Regions from separate parts of the Streptomyces sp. NBC_00669 genome, predicted to be linked through region 1. Evidence: riboswitches for the same ligand, from Rfam matches in the RefSeq annotation. Region 1 holds a riboswitch; the other holds the start of a gene.
What was found. A riboswitch is a leader RNA that binds a small molecule or an ion and turns the genes downstream of it on or off. The one in region 1 is predicted to bind glycine.
Positions count from the first base shown of each region.

Region 2: another riboswitch for glycine. It lies ahead of gcvT (glycine cleavage system aminomethyltransferase GcvT); the one in region 1 lies ahead of gcvP (aminomethyl-transferring glycine dehydrogenase).

Region 1 is NZ_CP109018.1:817,836-829,460, reverse strand. It holds gene OG896_RS03375 (FHA domain-containing protein) at 1-844, shown strand, start outside; gene ftsR (transcriptional regulator FtsR) at 878-1,624, shown strand; gene OG896_RS03365 (bifunctional nuclease family protein) at 1,814-2,287, shown strand; gene OG896_RS03360 (MerR family transcriptional regulator) at 2,565-3,167, shown strand; gene OG896_RS03355 (DNA polymerase IV) at 3,342-4,886, shown strand; gene OG896_RS03350 (PRC-barrel domain-containing protein) at 4,808-5,179, opposite strand; glycine riboswitch at 5,327-5,438, shown strand; glycine riboswitch at 5,439-5,565, shown strand; gene gcvP (aminomethyl-transferring glycine dehydrogenase) at 5,624-8,509, shown strand; gene OG896_RS03340 (DUF5999 family protein) at 8,771-8,977, shown strand; gene OG896_RS03335 (hypothetical protein) at 9,158-9,745, opposite strand; gene OG896_RS03330 (glutamate--cysteine ligase) at 10,219-11,625, shown strand, end outside.
Region 2 is NZ_CP109018.1:2,592,621-2,604,245, reverse strand. It holds gene OG896_RS10360 (lipase family protein) at 1-684, shown strand, start outside; gene OG896_RS10355 (MFS transporter) at 885-2,219, opposite strand; gene OG896_RS10350 (ArsR/SmtB family transcription factor) at 2,276-3,274, shown strand; gene OG896_RS10345 (L-serine ammonia-lyase) at 3,458-4,843, opposite strand; gene glyA (serine hydroxymethyltransferase) at 5,044-6,318, opposite strand; gene gcvH (glycine cleavage system protein GcvH) at 6,330-6,710, opposite strand; gene gcvT (glycine cleavage system aminomethyltransferase GcvT) at 6,874-7,989, opposite strand; glycine riboswitch at 8,180-8,298, opposite strand; gene OG896_RS10325 (enhanced serine sensitivity protein SseB) at 8,432-9,202, shown strand; gene OG896_RS10320 (enhanced serine sensitivity protein SseB C-terminal domain-containing protein) at 9,513-10,241, shown strand; gene OG896_RS10315 (DUF885 family protein) at 10,329-11,625, opposite strand, start outside.

The DNA of each region.
Region 1 (11,625 bases):
GCCCCACGGGCGGGTCTGCTTCTTTCAAGGGGAATCGCCCGTGAAGTTGTTTGGGAAGTTGTTCGGCAAGAGCGCCCGCCAGTCGGGCGACCCGGCCACGGCACGCCACCGCGCGCCGCGGAGCGGGGCGGAGGATGCGCGGGACGCCGGCCAGGGGGCCGAGCGTCCGCTGTTCCGCGCGGAGTCGCCGCAGCAAGGCGGCGAGATTCCGGGCGCGCCCGGCGTGGCGCCTGTTGACCACGGTTCGGCCCCCCGCATAGGTTTCGGGGAACCGTCGGCCTCGGACACGGGTGGTGAGCACGGCGTGCTGGTCTGCGGCAGGTGCGGGCACCGGAACGCGGAGGCGAGTCGCTTCTGCAACAACTGCGGCGCGCCGTTGCGCGGGACGCAGGGAGGCGCGCCCTTCGAGCGCCCCTCGGAGACCACTTCGACCATCTCGATCTCCAGCATCGAGGCGTACGAAGCCGAGGCGACCGGTCAGACCCCGATGCCGTCGCTCTCCCCGGAGGCGCAGGCCGCGGTGGCCGCGCTGCCCCCGGGGTCGGCACTGCTGGTGGTGCGGCGGGGGCCGAACTCCGGCAGCCGCTTCCTGCTGGACGGCGAGCTGACCACCGCCGGCCGGCATCCGCAGAGCGACATCTTCCTGGACGACGTGACCGTCTCCCGCCGCCATGTCGAGTTCCGGCGCGGCGCCGACGGCGTGTTCACCGTCTCCGACGTGGGCAGCCTCAACGGCACCTACGTCAACCGGGAGCGGATCGACGCGGTGCAGCTGTCCAATGGCGACGAGGTGCAGATCGGCAAGTACCGACTGGTCTTCTACGCGAGCCAGGCGGGCGTCTGACCCTCCCGCCGCCTGGTCCCAGGGAAGGTGTGCATGCCGCGAACGTCGGGCGGTGCCGGTGACGGCACCGCCATCGTCTCCGCCGGAGGGGACGGCGCCCTGCTGAGCATCGGCGCGGTGCTGTCCCGGCTGCGGGACGAGTTCCCCGAGGTCACCATCTCCAAGATCCGCTTCCTGGAGGCGGAGGGGCTGGTGGAGCCGCAGCGCACCCCCTCGGGGTACCGGAAGTTCGGTGCGGCCGACGTCGACCGGCTCGCGTACGTCCTGCGGGTGCAGCGCGACCACTACCTGCCCCTGCGGGTGATCCGCGAGCACCTGGACGCCAGGGACCGTGGCGAGCCGGTCGCGCTGCCCCGCCCCGGCGAGTCCCGTGAGGCGCTGGACGGCTCCCTGGAGCCCGAGGAGCCCGCGCGGATGCGGATCGGCCGGGACGAGCTGCTGGCCGCCACCGGGGCCGACAGCGACGCTCTCGCGCAGTGGGAGTCGTACGGCCTGGTGGAGGCCGACGCCGACGGCGGCTACGAGGCCGACGCGGTGAGCGTCGGCCGGCTGATCGTGGACCTCGGCCGGTTCGGTCTCGAGCCGCGCCATCTGCGCGCGGTGAAGGCGGCCGCCGACCGGGAGGCCGGCCTGGTCGAGCAGGTGGTGGCGCCGCTGCGCCGGCACCGCAACCCGCAGACGCGGATACACGCCGAGGCCACCGCGCGGGAGCTGGCCACGCTGTCGGTGCGGTTGCACGCGGCGATGCTGCAGTCCGCGCTGCGGGTCCGGCTGGACTGACATCGAATCCGGCGGAATCCGGCGTCCGGATCACCGCCGGAATTCGGCCGGATTGTGGCCGGAACCGCTGCCGGGAGCGGCATCCGCGGGGTTGTCCGGCCCTTCGCGGCCCTCCCCGGTGAGCCGCGTGGCGGCACCTGGCGGCTGCCCGACTACCCAAACCCGGCGGGCACGGCCTAGGGTTGCTGTGTGAACGAGCTCGACGTTGTGGGTGTCCGGGTCGAAATGCCCTCCAACCAACCGATCGTGCTCCTGCGTGAAGTGGGAGGCGACCGGTACCTGCCCATCTGGATCGGGCCGGGAGAGGCGACGGCCATCGCCTTCGCGCAGCAGGGCATGACGCCTGCGCGACCGCTGACTCACGACCTCTTCAAGGACGTGCTCGAGGCGGTGGGACAGACGCTGACGGAGGTGCGTATCACCGACATGAGGGAAGGCGTGTTCTACGCGGAGCTGGTCTTCGCCGGCGGGGTCGAGGTCAGTGCCCGCCCGTCCGACGCCATAGCGCTCGCGCTGCGCACCGGGACGCCGATCTACGGCAGCGACGGTGTGCTGGACGACGCGGGGATCGCGATCCCGGACGAGCAGGAGGACGAAGTGGAGAAGTTCCGCGAGTTCCTCGACCAGATCTCGCCCGAGGACTTCGGGACCAGCAACCAGTAGCCGGCCGGAAACGCCCGGAAAGGCCGTCGGAGCCGTTCCGGGCGGAGTGTCCCGGCCTGCCCCCGATCGGGAGTTGGCGGGGCAATGTTGCCGCCATGTGGCCATTCGGAATTCCGTTCCCGCTCTGCGATCAGATCAAACCACTCCTGGGGTGAATTTCACTCGGCGTGCCGAGCGTGGCGATCGTTGACGCACGTGTGACGACTGCCTACCGTCAGGAGGGAAAGTCCGGTGGCACGTGCGCGCGGCCAGCGGACGCGAAGGGACGGAGGGCGTCGTGAGAAGTACCGGCGACGGTTTGGCGACCGGCGGCCCGTATCCGGCCCGAGGGGCGCTCGCCCCGGCCGCGGTGGGTGCCGACGGCGGCCCACCTGCCGAGACGCCGTCCGAGCAGATCGGCTACCGGGGTCCGGCGGCCTGCGCCGCGACCGGCATCACCTACCGCCAGCTCGACTACTGGGCCAGGACCGGCCTGGTCGAGCCGAGCGTGCGACCCGCGTACGGCTCGGGCACCCAGCGGCTGTACGGATTCTCCGACGTCGTGGTGCTCAAGATCGTCAAGCGGCTGCTCGACACCGGCGTCTCCCTGCAGAACATCCGCACCGCCGTCCAGCATCTGCGCTCGGTCGGCCCGGGCGAGCTGGCCCGGATGACGCTGATGAGCGACGGCGCCACCGTCTACGAATGCACCTCGCCCGACGAAGTGGTCCAACTGCTCCAGGGCGGCCAGGGCATCTTCGGCATCGCGGTCGGCGTGGTCTGGCGCGACGTGGAGACCGCGCTGTCCGAGATGCACGGCGAGCGCGTGGACACCGGCGAGACCCTGGTCGGCCACAACCCGGCCGACGAACTGGCCCGGCGCCGCAACAAGGCGGTCTGAGCGCGGCCCGGCGCACTTCGCGCGCACCTCGCATCGCGTGTCGTGCGGTGTGGTGCCGTGCCAGGCCGCGCGGCGCTGTGCGGTGGCTCGCTCCGCCGCCGGGCCGCGGCTGCGACCCGCCGTCGCCGTACACATGTACGGCCGATGTCGGTGGGATGCGGGACGCTTGGACGTGTGAGAAGTGCGCCGACGATCCTCCACCTGGACATGGACGCGTTCTTCGCCGCGGTCGAGCAGGCGTCCAAGCCGAGCCTGCGGGGCAAGCCGGTGGTGGTCGGCGGCCTCGGACCCCGCGGCGTGGTGTCGACCGCGTCCTACGAGGCGCGCGTGCACGGCGTCCACTCCGCCATGGCGATGGCGCACGCCCGCCGGCTCGCCCCCAACGCGGCGTATCTCGCGCCGAGGTTCGGCATCTACCGGCAGGTCAGCGAGATCGTGATGGCGCTGCTCCGCGAGGCGTCACCGCTGATAGAGCCGCTGAGCGTCGACGAGGCGTTCGTCGACCTGGAAGCCGGTGAGCACGCCGACGACCCGCGGGCGGTGGCCCGGGGCCTGCGCGCCGACATCAAGGCCGCCACCGGCCTGACCGCCTCCGTCGGGCTGGCCGGCTCCAAGCTGCTCGCCAAGATCGCCTCGGAGAAGGCCAAGCCCGACGGCCTGGTGGTGGTCGAACCCGGCACCGAGCAGGCGCTGCTCGACCCGATGCCGGTGCGCACCCTGCCGGGGGTCGGACCCGCCACGGCCGAGCATCTGCGCAGGGCCGGCATCCTCACCGTCGCCGAGATCGCCCAGGCCGGCGAGGGGGAGCTGGTCCGGCTGCTCGGCAAGGCGCATGGCGCGGGCCTGCACGCGATGGCCGCCGGTGTCGACAACCGCCCGGTGGTCGCCGACCGCGACGTCAAGTCCATCTCGGTCGAGGACACCTTCGACAGCGACCTGACCGACCGCGCCCATGTGCGGTACGAGATCGACCGGCTCGCCGAGCGCTGCGTGCAGCGGCTGCGCGGCGCGGGCCGCTCCGGGCGCACCGTCGTGGTGAAGGTCCGGCGGTACGACTTCTCCACGCTCACCCGCTCCGAGACGCTGCGCGCCCCCACCGACGACCCGGCCGTGGTGCGCGAGACCGCCCGCCGGCTCGCCGAGGCCGTCGACACCACCGGTGGCGTACGGCTGCTCGGGGTGGGCGTCGCCGGGCTCGCCGACTTCACCCAGGAGGACCTGTTCGCCCAGGCCGCGGGCGAGCGGGCGCTGAACGGCGACTCGGCGGAGGACGACGCCCCGCCGCCGCTGCCCAGCAGCCCCCCGCCGGCCCCCGAGCGGGCGAACCGCTGGCTGCCGGGCCATGACGTCACCCACGCCACGTACGGTGCCGGGTGGGTGCAGGGCAGCGGGGTCGGCCGGGTGACCGTGCGCTTCGAGGTGCCCTCGGACGCCGTGCCGGGCCGGGTGCGCACCTTCCCCGTGGACGATCCGGAACTCAGTTCCAGCGATCCGCTGCCGCTGGCTGCCCAGCGGATGCCCGCGGACCCGGACGACCCGCCGCCGGCCGGTCCGCCCGCAGGTCCGGACGCTGGTCCGCCGGCAGACCGGCCGGCGGTCCCGCCCGTGGACGCGGCCAGCGACCCGCCCGCCGATCCGGCTCAGTCGTCGTCGGCCAGCTCGCCGAAGTCCCCGGAAGGCGCCGGCTCCGCCCCCGACCGCGGCACGTCCATGCCGTAGTGGTGGTAGAGCTGCAACTCCTGCTCGGGCGAGAGGTGCCGGCCCACGCCGAAGTCCGGCGCGTCCTTGATCAGCGCCTTCTCGTACGGCACCCGCAGCTTGTCGCCGTCCAGCTCGCTCGGGCCGAGCGGCACGAAGGCGTCCCGGGTGAACAGGCCGGTGCGCACCGCCGCCCATTCCGGCGTGCCGGTCGCGTCGTCGAGGTAGACCTCGTCCACCGTGCCGATCCTCGTCCCGTCACGGTCGAAGGCGCGGCGGCCGATCAGGCTGCGCGGATCGATGTCGGTCTGCACGGTCCCTCCAACGAGTCCAACCAACCCCAGGCCCGCCGTCGTACGACGGCTGCTGACTCCTACCCAAAGCCACAACAGGGGCGGTGTCGACTCGGCACCTGTTCCGATCCGTGTTCGGATCACGCTGGTAGGCTGGCAGAAGGCCGTTGACCCCGTGCGGGAGAGTCCTCCAAGAACCCGTCTGCTGGCGGGTGGCGGAAGGCGCCGAAGGAGCAAATCCTCCCCGGAATCTCTCAGGCATCCGTACCGCTCGGGTGAGGTCACTCTGGAAAGCAGGACCTGTCCCGGAAGCAGCGCGGCCGCCGGGCGCGTCCTCACCGACGGTGAAAGCCGCCCTGTGGGCCGGGGCGGTGAAGCTCTCAGGTTCTGATGACAGAGGGGGAGGCCGTACGGGTGCCTTGGCGGCACCCCCGAAGGTCGTTGCAGACCAGGAGGCCCCCGAAGATGAGTGACCGCCGCAATTCCCTCGCCGAGCTGGAAGCCGGCCGGCCGTTCGCCCGCCGCCACATCGGCCCCGACGCCGAGGCGCAGGCCAAGATGCTCGCCCAGGTCGGCTACGGCTCGCTGGACGAACTGACGGGCGCCGCCGTACCCGAGACCATCAAGAGCACCGAGGCGCTCGGTCTGCCCGCCGCCGTCACGGAGGCCGAGGCGCTCGCCGAGCTGCGCGCGCTCGCCGACCGCAACCAGGTGCTCACGCCGATGATCGGCCTGGGCTACTACGGCACCTTCACCCCGCCGGTCATCCTGCGCAACGTGCTGGAGAACCCGGCCTGGTACACCGCCTACACCCCGTACCAGCCGGAGATCTCCCAGGGCCGGCTCGAAGCGCTGCTGAACTTCCAGACCGTCGTCGCCGACCTCACCGGCCTGCCCACCTCCGGGGCCTCCCTGCTGGACGAGGGCACCGCGGCCGCCGAGGCGATGGCGCTGTCCCGCCGGGTCGGCAAGGTCAAGAACGGCGTCTTCCTGGTCGACGCCGACACCTTCCCGCAGACCCTCGCGGTGATCCGGACCCGCGCCGAACCGACCGGCGTCGAGGTCGTCACCGCCGACCTGTCGGCCGGCATCCCCGCCGACGTCGCCGAGCGCGGCGTCACCGGCGTGCTGCTGCAGTACCCCGGCGCCTCGGGCGCCGTCCGCGACCTGCGGCCGGTCATCGAGCAGGCGCACGACCTCGGCGCGATCGTCACCGTGGCCGCCGACCTGCTCGCGCTCACCCTGCTCACCTCGCCCGGCGACCTCGGCGCGGACATCGCGGTCGGCACCACCCAGCGGTTCGGCGTCCCGATGGCCTTCGGCGGCCCGCACGCCGGCTACATGGCCGTCCGCGACTCCTACGCCCGCAACCTGCCCGGCCGGCTCGTCGGCGTCTCGGTCGACGCCGACGGCGACACCGCCTTCCGGCTGGCGCTCCAGACCCGCGAGCAGCACATCCGCCGGGAGAAGGCCACCAGCAACATCTGCACCGCCCAGGTGCTGCTCGCCGTGATGGCCGGCATGTACGCCGTCTACCACGGGCCCGACGGGCTGGCCGCCATCGCGCGCCGCACCCACCGCTACGCCGCGGTGCTCGCCGCGGGCCTGCGCGCGGCCGGCGTCGAGCTCGTCGAGGACGCGTACTTCGACACGCTGACCGCCCACGTGCCCGGCCGGGCCGCCGAGGTCGTGGCCGCCGCGCGCGCCGCCGGCGTCAACCTGCGGCTGACCGACGCCGACCACGTCGGCATCGCCTGCGACGAGACCACCGACCGCGCCGCGCTCAGCTCGGTGCTCGCCGCCTTCGGCGCCACCGGCGACATCGACGCGCTCGACGCCGCCGCCCCCGACGCGCTGCCCGACGCCCTGCTGCGCACCGACGACTACCTCACCCACCCGGTCTTCCACCAGCACCGCAGCGAGACCTCGATGCTGCGCTACCTGCGCCGGCTCGCCGACCGCGACTACGCCCTGGACCGCGGCATGATCCCGCTGGGCTCGTGCACCATGAAGCTCAACGCGACCACCGAGATGGAGCCGGTCACCTGGCCGGAGTTCGGCGCCCTGCACCCCTTCGCGCCCGCCGACCAGGCCGAGGGCTACCTCAGCCTGATCCACGGCCTGGAGGACCAGCTCGCCGAGATCACCGGCTACGACAAGGTCAGCCTCCAGCCCAACGCCGGGTCGCAGGGCGAACTGGCCGGCCTGCTCGCGGTGCGCGCCTACCACCGGGCCAACGGCGACCTGGACCGTACGGTCTGCCTGATCCCGTCCTCCGCGCACGGCACCAACGCCGCCAGCGCGGTGATGGCCGGGATGACCGTGGTCGTGGTGAAGACCAGCCAGGACGGCGACGTCGACGTCGCCGACCTGCGCGCGAAGATCGAGCAGTACCGCGACCGGCTCGCCGTGCTGATGGTCACCTACCCCTCCACGCACGGCGTGTTCGAGGAGCACATCACCGACGTCTGCGCGGCCGTGCACGACGCCGGTGGCCAGGTCTACGTCGACGGTGCCAACCTCAACGCGCTGGTCGGCCTGGCCCGCCCGGGCCGGTTCGGCGCCGACGTGTCCCACCTGAACCTGCACAAGACGTTCTGCATCCCGCACGGCGGCGGCGGCCCCGGCGTCGGCCCGGTCGCGGTCCGCGCCCACCTGGCCCCGCACCTGCCCAACCACCCGCTCCAGCCCGAGGCCGGCCCCGCCACCGGTGTCGGCCCGGTCTCGGCCGCGCCCTGGGGCTCGGCGGGGATTCTCCCGATCTCCTGGACCTACGTCCGGCTGATGGGCGGCGAGGGGCTGAAGCAGGCCAGCCAGATCGCCGTGCTGAGCGCCAACTACGTCGCCAAGCGGCTGGAGCCGCACTACCCGGTGCTCTACACCGGCCCCGGCGGCCTGGTCGCGCACGAGTGCATCATCGACCTGCGGCCGCTGACCAAGGACACCGGTGTCAGCGTCGACGACGTCGCCAAGCGGCTGATCGACTACGGCTTCCACGCGCCGACGATGTCCTTCCCGGTGGCCGGCACCCTGATGATCGAGCCCACCGAGAGCGAGGACCTCGCCGAACTGGACCGGTTCTGCGAGGCGATGATCGCGATCCGCGCCGAGATCGACCGCGTCGGCTCCGGCGCGTGGCCCGCCGACGACAACCCGCTGCGCTCGGCCCCGCACACCGCGGCCGCGCTCAGCGGCGACTGGAGCCACCCGTACAGCCGTGAGGAGGCCGTCTTCCCGGCCGGCGTGCACCCCGCGGACAAGTACTGGCCGCCGGTACGCCGGATCGATGGGGCGTTCGGCGACCGCAACCTGGTCTGCTCCTGCCCGCCGCTGGACGCGTACGAGAGCTGATCGGCGCGCGGCGACGCGCAGGCGGGGCGGCGGCGCCTCCCGACCGGGAAACGGCCGGGAGGCGCCGCCGTGTGTCCGCAACCGGCCGAGTGGATGGCGCGTCTTGCACCAATGAGTAGCGCGAACGTGAAATACCTGCGGAATGCCGTCCGGGGAGCAAGACTGGGACCGGCCGCGCGAGAACGGGGGACCGAGATGAACCAGGCAGGCGACGCGACCGACCGCACCATTCACCTCTCGCAGCGAAAGACACCATTGACCATGTGCAAGCACGAGCCGCAGTGCCCTACCGCTGACAGCGCCGACCGTGAGGCCGCCCTCATCGTGGCCCACCACCCGGAGCAGGGCTGGAGCCTGCTGTGCAACGGGGTGCTGCTCTTCGAGGACACCGGCGAGATCCTGCCCGACGGGCAGATCATCGCACCGCATCGGCCGCTGGTCGCTACGCGCGTCACCACGGCCGCCTGAGCCGCCCGGCGAGGCGTCCGAGGCGTTCCACGGATCGTCCGACGAGGCGTCGGACCGGCCGTCCGGCGCATGACACAGCCGGTTCCCCTGAGCCTCGGTGCCCAGGAGAACCGGCTTCGCTCATGCCGGGCCGCCGGATACGGCCTCTGCGCCCTATGCGGCCTGCACGGCCCGCACTGCCTACGCCGGGGAGCCGGCCAGCGGCGGCGGGGCCAGCCACGCGCTCAGCAGCGGCGCGAGCTCCACGATCCGGTACACCCGGTGCGAGGCGATCCCCGGCGGCGCGGGCGCCAGCGGGATGACCAGGTCGGCCGGGTCCGGCTGGGCGGTGGCCGCGTCGGCCCTCGGCACCGAGTGCAGCCACAGCGCCATCATGTACAGGCTCGGCACCGACAGCAGGTGCGGCTGGTAGGTGGCCGGCAGCGGCTCCGCCTGGCGCAGCGCCCGCTCGGTCGAGGCCAGGTAGGGGCCTTCGGAGAAGCGCGAGAACACCCAGCCGTCAGGTGTCGCCACGGTCTCGCCCGCCGCGGCCACCCGGGACCCCGCCCTGATATGGAACCGCCAGCCGGCCAGCCGCGCGTGGGGCAGGCCACCGGGAACCGCCGCCGGTTCGAACACATGGACCGGCAGGGGGTGTTCGGCGTCCAGCGGCCCTTCCGCGGTGCGCAGGGCGGGGGTCCGGGCTTCCAGGACCGCAGTGGGAGAACTGAGCGCCGCCAGGACGCTCAACAGGGCTGGTGCGGGTGCTGGGGGGACAAGCAGCGGCATGGTGTTGTCGCCTCTCACTGGGAGACACGTGGTGCGGGCACAAAGCGGTGCGGGCGAGGAGCGGACGGCGCGGTCAGTACCTGGTGAGGGTTACTGCTCAAGCTCGCCCGGCGACGGCGGATACTCTGCCTCGTGCGCGGAGTTTATACGACGTGTGTTCGCTCCGTGTTTCATCTACTCGCTGCCAGTATTACCCGCAAGGCGGTTATCCGCCTTCTTCCCGAGGGGTCCGGCCGGCATTCCCGCAGGGTAGGGGGCGGATGCCGCTGATTTCCGCCCCGTACGGTCGGCCGGAACCGTGCGGTGGTATTCACCCCGATTTTACGCGGGAGCCCTGCGCCGAATGTGCCGCGGGAACATGCCCGCTGCCGGTCACTACGGCAAGCGTAGCGTGCACGCCGTGCTCCGGTGGGCGTTATCGATCATTTGGGTGGGCATCCTCCGGTGAGGACCGCGCGAGGAGGGACGCTTCGATGGGGGAGAAGGTCGTGGCCGGGGCGTTCGACCTGGCCGACCGGCGGATGTATCGGAACAAGCTCCAGCAGTGCCTGGTGGGGCTGGAGAGGCTGTTGGCGGAGCGGCGCTTCGACCGGCCGCGCAATCTCATGGGTCTGGAGATCGAATTGAATCTCGCGGATTCCGAGGGACTGCCCCGCATGATGAACGAAGAGGTGCTGGAGCGCATCGCGAGCCGCGATTTCCAGACCGAGCTGGCCCAGTTCAATATTGAAGTGAACATCGCGCCGCACCCGCTTTCCGGCCGGGTGCTCGACCGGCTCGCCGAGGAACTGCGCACCGGGCTCGGCTACGCCGACCGGATGGCCGGGGAGGTCGGCGCCGGCATCGTGATGGTGGGAATCCTGCCCACCCTCCAGGCCCAGGACCTGGTCTCGGCGAACCTCTCCCGCGCCGACCGCTACACCCTGCTCAACGAGCGGATTCTCGCCATGCGCGGCGAGGACATCACCCTCGACATCGAAGGCGTCGAGCACCTCGTCTACACCTCCGCCTCGATCGCGCCCGAGGCGGCCTGCACCTCCACGCAGATGCACCTCCAGGTCACCCCGGAGCGCTTCGCCCCGGCGTGGAACGCCGCCCAGGTGGTCTCCGCGCCGCAGGTGGCGGTCGGCGCGAACTCGCCGTTCCTCTTCGGCCGCGAGCTGTGGCGCGAGACCCGCCCGCTGCTCTTCCAGCAGGCCACCGACACCCGCCCGCAGGAGCTGCGGGCCCAGGGCGTACGGCCGTTGACCTGGTTCGGCGAGCGGTGGATCGACTCGGTGGCCGACCTGTTCGCGGAGAACCTGCGCTACTTCCCGCCGCTGCTGCCGATCTGCGACGACGAGGACCCGCTGCGGGTGCTCGACGAGGGCGGGGTGCCCCAGCTGCGCGAACTGGCCCTGCACAACGGCACGATCTACCGCTGGAACCGCCCGGTCTACCAAGTCGTCGACGGGGTGCCGCACTTGCGGGTGGAGAACCGGGTGATGCCGGCCGGGCCCACCGTCGCCGACGTCATCGCCAACACGGCGTTCTACTACGGCCTGGTCCGCGCGCTCGCCGAGGCGCCGCGGCCGATCTGGCAGCGGCTGCCGTTCGGCGCCGCCGCCGCGAACTTCGACGCCGCCTGCCGCGACGGCATCGACGCCGTGCTGCACTGGCCGCGCCCGCGCGGCACCGCGCTCGCCCAGGTCGCCGCGGCCGACCTGATCCGCGACGAACTCCTGCCGCTGGCCGCCGCCGGACTCGACGGCTGGGGCATCGACCCCGTCGACCGCGACCACTACCTCGGCATCATCGAACAGCGCTGCCGGCTCCGTACCAACGGCGCCCGCTGGCAGGCCGACGCCTTCCACCACTTCCTCGGCCGCGGCCTGGACCGC
Region 2 (11,625 bases), 1.8 Mb from region 1:
TACTTCGAGTCCACGCATCGGATGCCGTTCCCCATCGAGGACACCCAGGCCTACGTCATGGCCGACGATCAGATGATCATCGTGGGGTTCCGCGGCACCGAGGTCGCCAAGATCCGCGACTGGCTCACCGACGTCGACACCCCGCCGGTCCCCGGGCCCGCCGACACCGGCTTCGTCCACTACGGCTTCCACCAGGCCCTGCAGTCGGTCTACCCGCAGATCCGCGACACCGTCGTCGACTTCCGCGACCACGGCCAGAGCCTGTGGTTCACCGGCCACAGCCTCGGCGCGGCCCTGGCCATGCTGGCCGGCGCCCGCCTGTACCTGGAACAGCCCAGGCTGCTCGCACACGGCATCTACACCTTCGGCCAGCCCCGCACCTGCGAACGCCTCCTGGCCGCGGCACACAACAAGGCCTTCGCCGACCGCTGCTACCGCTTCGTCAACAACAACGACATCGTCCCCCACCTCCCACCGGAGCCCGCCTACACCCACGTCGACGCCCTGCGCTACTTCGACGCCGACGGCCGCCTGCACCACGCCATGCCACTGCTCGCCACGCTCCAAGACCGCGCCAAAGGCGTGGCCATCGACCTGCTCGCCCCCGAAACCGACGCCATCAAGGACCACCACCTGCCCAACTACATCGCCGCGCTCGAGAAGAACATCACCGCGACGCCCTGACCCCACCGCCGTCGCCCAGCCGCCCGGCCCTTCGGGCGGGAGCGACGGCCCCCGGAGCCAGGGGGCTTCGTGGCCACCGAGGTTCACGTGGACGACGTTGCCCTCGACAAGCCATGAACCGTCGCAGACCGGCGCCGCGGCCGTGGTGGCAGAACCGGGCATCTCCGCACCCCGTCACGCTACTTGCGGGGAACGGGCCGTCACGGGCCGGTGCGGGTCCCCGCGGGAGGCATGGCGGCCCAGCGCCGTTCGGCTCGCCGTGAGACGGCGGGCATGGCCAGTGCCGCGACGGCGAAGATGGCGGCCAGCGTGCACCAGCCGGCCGCGCCGTGCGGGAGGACCAGAGCGGTGACCACGAAAGGGCCCAGTGCCTGGGTGACGGAGACGCCGGTTTGGAAGACGCCTTGGTAGGCGCCTTGGGCGTGGTCGGGGGCCAGGGCGTAGCCGAGGGTCCAGCTGCCCGCCTGGGAGGTGACCTCGCCGAGGGTGAGCAGCAGGACGGCGGTCAGCAGGATCGCGGTGGCCGCGGTGGGGTTGTGGTGGGCGGCGGTGGCGGCGGTGGCGCAGGCGAGCGCGGTGAGCAGGCCGCCCGTGCGGAAGGAGCGGGCGGCCGTGGGCAGGTCGCCGGTGTGGCGGGTGGCGCGGACCTGGAGTGCGACGACCAGGGTGGTGTTGAGGACCAGCAGCGTGCCGACCAGGGGCCGAGGGGCGTGGGTGTAGTTGACCAGCCAGAGCGGCAGGGCGACTTCCAGCACGACGTAGAGCATGTTGACGATCGCGTTGAGGGCGGTGACGGCGAGGTAGGGGCCGTCGCGCAGTGCGCTTGCCGGGCGCTTGCCGCGGTGTTCGTCGTCGGCCGCCGCGGGGGCGGGGGCGAGGTGGGCCTGGGCGGGGACGGTGCGCAGGGGGATGAGTGCCAGGAGGAAGGTGGCCGCGTTGATCATGATCGCGGCCTGGTAGGCGCCGGTGTGGCCGAGGGCGACGACGGTGGTCCCGAGCGCGGCTCCGGCGCCGATGCCCACGTTGTTGACCGCGCGGAGCAGGCCCAGCGCGGGGGTCCGGGTGGTGGCGGGCAGGCTGTGCGCGTAAAGGGTGCTGCGGACCGTGCTGTTGGCCCGGCTGCCGGCGGTCACGGTGCAGGCCAGCAGGAGGAAGGCGGGGTAGCTGCGGGCGACGGCGAAGCCCGCCATCGCGACCGCCTGCGCCAGGTGCAGGGCGACGAGGGCGGGCTTGGCACCGTACCGGTCGGCCGCGCGGCCGGCGGGGAAGGAGGCGAGGATGCCGCACAGGCCGGCCACCGTCAGGGCCAGGCCCACCTTGGAGGCGGAGTAGCCCAGACCGTGGGTGAACCAGAGCGTGCTGACGGTCAGGAACAGGCCGTTGCCGAGCGCGTTGATCACGAGCAGGACGGCGAGCGCCCGCACGACGGGGTCCGTCCGGGGAGAGGAACCACCCGGCGCGGGCGGCAGTGAGGCGGGCGACGGGCGTCCGGTGGCGCCGGGGGTACGGGCGTCGGACGGCGGTGCGGTGGTCATGCGCGCCAGCCAATCCGCCGTGCGCGAGGGGCAGAAGGAGTTAAGACTGGGGCTTAATGATTCGCTTCCGACTGGAGACCGCCGATCTCGCGGCTACCTCCTTCGCCTACTCTCCGCTCCAGGAGACCGTCCTGAGCCTGCGGCTGTGGGCCGGACACGCTGCTCGCCTGCCACAACTGCGCGGCCTGCGCGAAGCGATGCGCCCGGCCTTCGGCCGGCTCGACCAGGAACTGCTGACCTCGCTGGTCGCACGCCGCCGCTACTGGGTGCCCGACCTGCTCACCCCCCGTCCCCACACCCCGGCCCCCGACATCCGCGCCGAGCTCACCGCCCTGCGCCGCACCGACCCGCTCCTGCTCGGACCCGACCTGGAACGCACCTTCCTGCCCCTGGGTGAACCCCTTCCGCCGCCACTGGCCGCCGGGCTGCTGGACCCGGCCCGTCTCCTGACCCGGATCGCCGACGAGCTGGAGGCCTACTGGAACGCCTGCCTGCTCCCCCATTGGCCACGCATCCGCTCCATCCTGGAGAGCGACCTCGCCCACCGGGCCCGCATCCTGGCCGAACACGGTGCAGCACACCTGTTCACTGACATCCACGACCGCCTGACCTGGACCGACGGCATCCTGAGCGTCCAACGCGGCGGCCGCCGGAGCGACGATCTCGCGGACATCCCCATCGACGGCCGACGCCTGCTGCTCACACCCAGCTGCTTCGTCGACGGCGTCTCGACCATGCTCAGCCTCGACGCCCCGCCCCACATCGTCTACACCGCACGCGGCCTGGCCCTCCTCGGCGAGAACCCCGCCCCCTCCGCGCCCCGGCCACTGGAGTCGCTCCTGGGCCGCCCACGCGCCCGGCTCCTCGCCCTGCTCGCCGAACCCGCCACCACCACCGAACTCGCCCACCGGCTCGGCGTCACCCCCTCCGCGGTCAGCCAGCACCTGTCCGTGCTCGCCGCTTCCCACCTGGTCGAACGCACCCGCCACGGACGCCGGGTCCTGTACCGGCAGAGCGCCCTCGGCGCAGCCCTCCACAACCCCCAGGACACGTAAGCCGACCCGACCGCCGCGGTGTACGCCCGAGGCCGGTCATCACTTCGCCGGAGCAGGAGAACGGTACGGCCGGGCGGGTCCCCTCGGGGGAGCCGCACACTTCCGAGGGACTTTCCGACGTACAGGCCCGGAAGGCTCCGACAGCACGGAAAGACGGGAAACCCCAGGTCAGGGCCTTCCGCGTCAGCACTCGATGACGTTGACGGCGAGGCCGCCGCGGGCGGTCTCCTTGTACTTGACCTTCATGTCCGCGCCGGTCTGCTTCATGGTCTTGATGACCTTGTCGAGGGAGACGTGGTGGCGGCCGTCGCCGCGCATGGCCATGCGGGCGGCGGTGACGGCCTTGACCGCGGCCATGCCGTTGCGCTCGATGCAGGGGATCTGGACGAGGCCGCCGACGGGGTCGCAGGTGAGGCCGAGGTTGTGCTCCATGCCGATCTCGGCGGCGTTCTCGACCTGTTCCGGGGTGAGCCCCAGGATCTCCGCGAGGCCGCCCGCGGCCATGGAGCAGGCCGAGCCGACCTCGCCCTGGCAGCCGACCTCGGCGCCGGAGATGGAGGCGTTCTCCTTGAAGAGCATGCCGATCGCGCCCGCGGCCAGCAGGAACCGGACCACCGCGTCGTCCCGGTCGGCGGCGGAGGTGGTGGGCGAGCAGACGAAGGCGAGGTAGTAGTGCAGGACGGCCGGGATGATCCCGGCGGCGCCGTTGGTGGGGGCGGTGACCACCCGGCCGCCCGCCGCGTTCTCCTCGTTGACGGCCATCGCGTAGAGGGTGATCCACTCCATCGCGCGGGCGGACGGATCACCCTCGGCCCGCAGCTGGCGGGCGGACTGCGCGGCGCGGCGGCGCACCTTCAGGCCGCCGGGCAGGATGCCCTCACGGGACATGCCCCGCTCCACGCAGTCCCGCATCACCTGCCAGATCTCCAGCAGCCCGGCCCGGATCTCGGCCTCGCTGCGCCAGGCCTTCTCGTTCTCCATCATCAGCGCGGAGATCGACAGCCCGGTCTCCCGGGACAGCCGCAGCAGTTCGTCGCCGGTGCGGAAGGGGTGGCGCAGCACCGTGTCGTCCAGCTTGATCCGGTCCTCGCCGACCGCGTCCTCGTCGACCACGAAGCCGCCGCCCACCGAGTAGTACGTCTTCGCCAGCAGCACCTCGCCGGCGTCGTCGTACGCCGACAGCGTCATCCCGTTGGCGTGGTACGGCAGCGAGCGGCGCCGGTGCAGCACCAGGTCGGTGTCGGCGTCGAAGGCGATCTCGTGGGTGCCCAGCAGGTCCAGCCGGTGCTCGGCGCGGATACGGGCGACCTCGTCGTCGGCCGTCTCCACGTCGACGGTGCGCGGCGCGTGTCCTGACAGGCCGAGCAGGACGGCCTTCGGGGTGCCGTGGCCGTGGCCGGTCGCCCCGAGCGAGCCGAACAGCTCGGCCCGCACGGAGGCGGTATGGGTGAGCAGCGCCTCGTTCTTGAGGCGGTGCACGAAGATGTTCGCCGCCCGCATCGGGCCGACGGTGTGCGAGCTGGACGGGCCTATTCCGATGGAGAACAGGTCGAAGACGGAGATTGCCACGGTGTTCTTAGCTCCTGGGGTTCGCGGACGCCGTTGTCCGCAGGGTGCTGCGGCCGCGCTCGGCGGGGGCGCGCTGCCGGGCCGGATACGGTGTCCCGCCGGCCGGCCGGTGGCCGGTTCGTGCCCGCCTCCCCCTTGAGCTTCGCACGGGGGAGTACCCGCGACCACGGGGCGCGGGCGGACACGAACCGGCGACCCGGCTACAGGCCCGGGTACAGCGGGTGCTTCTCCGCCAGCGCGGTGACCCTCTGCCGCAAGGGCCCGCTCTCCGACGGCGGGAAGGCCGGCGACGCGGTGAGCGTCGCCGCGATGATGTCGGCGACCTCGCGGAAGTCGTCGGCGGTGAAGCCCCGCGTCGCCAGCGCGGGCGTGCCGATCCGCAGACCCGAGGTGACCATCGGGGGCCGCGGGTCGTTCGGGATCGCGTTGCGGTTGACGGTGATGCCGACCGCGTGCAGCCGGTCCTCGGCCTGCTGGCCGTCGAGCGCGGAGTTGCGCAGGTCGACCAGGACCAGGTGGACGTCGGTGCCGCCGGAGAGTACGGAGACGCCGAGTTCCGCCACGTCGGGCCGGGTCAGCCGGTCGGCGAGGATCTTCGCGCCCTCCAGCGTACGGGACTGGCGGTCCTTGAACTCGTCCGTCGCCGCGGCCTTGAACGCGACCGCCTTCGCGGCGATCACATGCTCCAGCGGGCCGCCCTGCTGTCCCGGGAAGACCGCGGAGTTGATCTTCTTGGCGAGTTCGGCCTTGGCCAGGATCACCCCGCCGCGCGGGCCGCCGAGCGTCTTGTGGGTCGTGGTGGTGACCACGTCGGCGTACGACACGGGGGAGGGGTGCAGCCCGGCCGCGACCAGCCCGGCGAAGTGCGCCATGTCGACCATCAGGTACGCGCCGACCTCGTCGGCGATCCGGCGGAACTCCGCGAAGTCCAGCTGCCGCGGGTACGCCGACCAGCCCGCCACGATGAGCTGCGGGTGGTGCTCCTTCGCCAGCCGCTCCACCTCGGCCATGTCGACCAGGTTGGTCTCCGCGTCCACGTGGTACGCGGCGACCTTGTAGAGCTTGCCGGAGAAGTTGATCTTCATGCCGTGGGTCAGGTGCCCGCCGTGCGCCAGGTCCAGGCCGAGGATGGTGTCACCCGGCTTGAGCAGGGCGAACATCGCGGCGGCGTTCGCCTGGGCGCCCGAGTGCGGCTGCACGTTGGCCGCCTCGGCGCCGAACAGCGCCTTGACCCGGTCGATGGCGAGCTGCTCGATCACGTCGACGTGCTCGCAGCCGCCGTAGTAGCGGCGGCCGGGGTAGCCCTCCGCGTACTTGTTGGTGAGCACCGAGCCCTGCGCCTCCAGCACCGCGACCGGCGCGAAGTTCTCGGACGCGATCATCTCCAGCGTGGACTGCTGGCGGTGCAGCTCGGCGTCGACCGCGGCCGCCACATCCGGGTCGAACTCGTGCAGGGACTGGTTCAGCAGCGACATCGCGGGTTCCCTCAGTTCTCGATGAAGGCGTCGTACTCGGCGGCGGACAGCAGGTCGGACGGCTCCTCGGCGACCTTCACCTTGAACAGCCAGCCGCCCTCGAAGGGCGCGGTGTTCACCAGCGAAGGGTCGTCGACGACGTCCTGGTTCACCTCGGTGACCTCGCCGCCGACCGGCGAGTACAGGTCGCTGACCGACTTGGTGGACTCCAGCTCGCCGCAGGTCTCACCCGCGGTCACCGTCGCGCCCACCTCGGGGAGCTGGACGAAGACCACGTCGCCGAGCGCGTCGGCGGCGTGCGAGGTGATGCCCACCGTGGCCGCGCCGTCGGCGGGGGCGGAGAGCCACTCGTGCTCCTTGCTGTAACGAAGCTGCTCAGGGTTGATGCTCATGGCTGAATTCTCCCGGATCGGCAGGGGTGCTCGCGGGTGCGGCACGGCAAACGGAAAGCTGAGGGAAAGGGGGGCGAGGGGGAAGAACGGGGAAACGGCGAGGTGCGGCGCGGGCCGCGGAACCGGCGCCGGGTGCGGCGACGGGGGAGCGAGCCCGGTCCGCTCAGCGCTCGCGCCGGTAGAACGGCAGCGCCACGACGTCGTACGGCTCCCGCGAGCCGCGGATGTCCACCGCCACCCCCGGCGTGCCGGGCGCCGCGTGCGCCGCGTCCACGTACGCGATCGCGATCGGCTTGCCGAGGGTCGGCGACGGGGCGCCCGAGGTGACCTCGCCGATCACCGCGCCCGAGGCGTCAGTGACCGGGTAGCCGGCCCGCGGCACCCGGCGGCCCTGCGCGACCAGCCCGACGAGCTTGCGCGGCGGCAGGTCCTTGGCCCGCTCGGCGGCGGCGCCCAGCGCGGCGCGCCCGACGAAGTCCCCGGGCTTGTCGAACTTGACCACCCGGCCGAGCCCGGCGTCGAACGGCGTGACCGAGGCGGTCAGCTCGTGCCCGTACAGCGGCATGCCCGCCTCCAGGCGGAGCGTGTCGCGGCAGGACAGCCCGCACGGCACCAGGCCGGCCGACTCGCCGGCGTCGGTCAGCGCCCGCCACAGTCGCTCGGCGTCGGCCGGCGCGACGAACAGCTCGAAGCCGTCCTCCCCGGTGTAGCCGGTGCGGGCGATCAGCGCGTCCACCCCGGCGACGGTGCCGGGCAGCCCGGCGTAGTACTTCAGCCCGTCCAGGTCGGCGTCGGTCACCGCCTTCATGATCGCCGGGGCCTGCGGGCCCTGGACGGCCAGCAGCGCGTACGCGTCGCGGTCGTCGCGGACCTGCGCGTCGTACTCCGCCGCGCGCAGCGCCACCGCGTCGAGCACGGTCTGCGCGTTGGACGCGTTGGCGACGATCATGAACTCCTGCTCGCCGAGCCGGTACACGATCAGGTCGTCGAGGATGCCGCCGTCGGGCGCGCAGATCATCGTGTAGCGGGCCCGGCCCACCGCCAGCGCGGACAGGTGGCCGACCAGGGCGTGGTCCAGCGCCTCGCCCGCCTGCGGGCCGGTCACGGTGATCTCGCCCATGTGCGACAGGTCGAAGAGACCGGCCCGGGTGCGGACCGCCTGGTGCTCCTCGCGCTCGCTGGCGTACCGCAGCGGCATGTCCCAGCCGGCGAAGTCGGTCATGGTCGCGCCGAGGGCGCGGTGCAGGGCGTCGAGCGCGGTGTGACGGGGTTCGCTCATCGGTGACAGGCTCCCAGGCTCGGTCTCGGTGAAGAGGAAGGAGAGATGACGGATGGACACTCCCCATCTGTCATCGGAACCTGAGAGGTTCACCGTGAACCCCGCTCGCGCGGGCCGCGGTTTGCACCTTGGGTGGGCGGGACCGCACACCCGAGGGTGCGCCGACGGCTCCGCCGCTTTTCAGATCTGCCTCGCCCGCGCGGTATCTGTGCCTGAGAGATTCAAGGGAGGACTTGCTCCTTCGGCGCCCGTCCCGGCGCCCGCGAGCTGGTCGCGTGCACAGGTCCGGGGCTCTCCCGCGCGGCCTCGAACGGCCGGTATGCAAGTTGTGGCCTTCATCATTGCATGCCCAGGGTCCCCGGCCCCCGGCAGCGGTTAGGGTTTCCCGGGCATGACGCTGCACAACGCTACAGACGCGGTACACGGGCGGACAAGGGTGGACATGGAGAATCCGGCACCGTACATATGGCCGGCCAACGAGCTGGAAGAGGTGCTGGGGGCCAGCCTCGGCAATCCGTCGGCCACCCCCCGGCTGCTGGAGGTGCTCGGCCGCTCCCAGGTGTGGGTGCCGCTGCCGAACGGCGGCTCGCCGGACGCGGCCGGCCTCGACCTGCCGACCGTCGTGCTCGGCGGCGCGCCCTACGTACCGGTCTTCAGCTCCGAGCAGCAGTTCCGGCAGGCCGCGGACGGCATGTCCTGCACGGTCGCGCCGGTGCACGAGTTCGCCCGCGGGCTGCCGCCGCTGGTCGGCATCGCCGTCAACCCCGGTGGGGCGGTCGGCGTGCCGCTGCCGCCGGCCGCGGTGGCCCAGCTGTGCCGGCCGGTGCCGGGCGAGCGCGCGCCGCAGTTCTCCGGGGTACGCGGCGGGGACGCGCCCCCCGGTGCCCGGGTGCGGCTGTGGGAGCCGGGCCACGACGAGGAACCGGTGGACTTCCTGGCCGCCGCGGCCGGCGAGTTCGCGGTCACCCCGGTGCTGCTCTCCGGCCGGCGGGCGCTGGCCGCCGTGGAGGAGGAGCCGCCCGCCCTGTTCATCGGTGTGGAACTCGACCGCTGGCAGGAGGACGACCGGGCCGCCGCGATGGACGCGCTCGGCCGGGCGATGGGCGTGGCCCCGCCACCGTGGCCGGTGCACCTGATCCTGCTGGACGTGGCGCAGGACCCGGTGGGCGACTGGCTGCTGGAGACGGTGCGGCCGTTCTTCGCCCGCGACTGAGTCCGTGACTGAGTCCGTGACGGCGTCCGTGACCGCGTCTGCGGGCGAGTTCGCGGCCGGGTTCGCGGACGGGCCGCGAAACCGGCTGCGGCCCGGCGGTGATCGGGCGGTGATCGGGCCGCGGACCGGCGCTGATCTCGGCCGCGGTCGCGTGGCGAGCGGGTCCGGCCGCCTCGCGCCCGTTCAACGGTCGTATACCTGGTCTATAGCCGGTTCCGCTTGAGTCGGTCGCCATACCGCTGGGCACACTCGACCTGGTTTGATGTCGTGCGAAGAGCAGAACGAAACGAGGGGAAAGGGGCGGTCCCACGTGATCGCGGGCGCGCAAGGCGGTGCGGCGCAGGCCGGCCATGTGGAGCAGATGCTGCTCCAGGTGGCTCCCGGCCGGTTCGACGCATACGAGAACCTGCTCGCGTCACTCGCCGAGGGCCAGGTGTGGATGCTGCTGTGGCACGGCAGTTCCGGGGCGTCCGACGCGCAGTACGGCACCATGGAGGTCGGCGGGTACGGCTACGCGCCGTGCTTCACCTCGCCGCGTGAGCTGGCCGCCAGCGGCTGGAACCGCGACCACGAGGTGGTCTCCGGGCGGGACATCGCGCAGACCCTCTACCCGGACCGCTCCGGGCTGTGGCTCAACCCGCACGCGGCCGGCGGCGGGATCGGCATCCCCTGGGCGGACCTGCGCAGGATCGCGGTCGGGCTCGACCTGCTGCCCGCCGGCCCGCTCCAGATCGGGGAACCGTCCCTGCAGATGCCGCAGTTCTACGCGCTTCTCGCGCAGGCCGCGCACCGCACCTCCGCGGTGCGGGCGCTGCGGCAGGCATGGGTGCAGCCCGTACTCGGCGAGCCCTACCTCGCGATCGGCGTCGAACTCCACGAAGGTGCCGCGCAGGCGGTGGAGTCCGTCCGCCTCATGATGCAGCAGGCGGTCGCGGGCGTACCCGACGGCGTCGCCGTCTCCACGGTGGCCATGGCCGACCCCTACGACCCGGTCGCCCTGTGGATGCGCACCTTCGGCCGCCCCTTCTTCGACAGGTAGGGCGCCCCTACCCCCTGGTGGCGGCCGCGCCTACAGGGGCACGGGGAAATGCGCGACACGCCGCAGCGGGCCGTAAGGTCCGGGACATCACGTGGTGGGGCCGGGCGGGCGGACCACCGCGTCCAGCAACCCCAAAGGCGGGCTGCCCAGGTGCATGAGGGCACCGTGGAAACGGGGCAGGGAGAAATCCGCGCCCCACTCCCGCTCCGCGCGCCGGCGCACCCGGAGGATCTCCAACTTGCCCCAGGTGTACCGCCCGTAGCCCGCGTCGAAAGTGCCGCGCCGCGCCTCCGCCGAGGCCGCCGCAGGCGAAAGGTGGGCGTCGCGCACGAAGTAACTCGCGGCCTCGTCCAGCGACAGCGCCCCTGTATGCAAACCGATCGCGCAGGTGAGCCGGGTGACCCGGACCAGCGCTTCGAGGGCCACGCCGATCGCGAAGCGCGGGTCGCGTGCGCGGAACCCCTCGTCGAGGCAGACCTCCTCGACGTAGTGGGCCCAGCCCTCGGAGAACGAGAGGCTGTGCAGGAGACGGCGGACCGGGGACGGCGCCCGGCGCAGCGCGCGGCCGTGCGCGAAGTGCCCGGGGGCCACCTCGTGGAGGGTGATGGACGGCAGGCTGGTGCGGCTGAAGACCGTCAGCCACTCCTCGCGCTCGTCGGCGGGCCAGTCCGCGTCGGGCGGCGTGACGTGGTACCAGGAGGGCGCGTCGGGCTCGGCCGGCGCCGACCACGTCATCATGGCCATCGCCCAGCGCCGGGACGCGGGCGCCGGGCCGACCAGGCACTCGCCGTCCACGTAGGGCGCGAGCCCCCGCTCGCGGGTGAACTCGATGGCCTCCTCGGTGAGTCGGGCCGCCTCGGCGATGACGCCGTCGGCGCCCGGGTGGTCGGCGAGCAGCCCGGGCAGCAGTTCGTCCACGTCGCTGCGCGGGTCCAGGACGCGGCAGGAGTCGGTGAGCAGTTCGGTGAGCCGGGCGCGCTCCCGGTCGGACCGCCCGGCCAGTTCGGTGAGGTCCACCCGCAGACCCTCCTGGGCGCCCATCAGCGCGGCGAGCGCCCGTCCGCCGAGCCGGGGGTCGGGGTCGCCGTGTTCGGCGATGTGCTGGATGTGGGCGACCAGCCGCTCGTGCGCGCGCAGCGCGGCCCGTTCGACCTCGCCGGCGTCCGGGTCCAGGTCGGCGGCCAGGCCGAGCACCGAACCGAGCAGCGCCTCGGCGACCGGGGCCCGTACCTGGTCGAGCGAGGACAGCGCGGCGTCCACGGCCTCCGGCCACCGCGCGAGGTGCTCCCGGCGGGCCCGGGCGCGGTCCCCGCGCGGGGCGTACTCCCGGTCGTAGCAGGCCAGTTCGAGGTTGGACAGGTGCGGGTAGGGGTCGCGCCGGTGC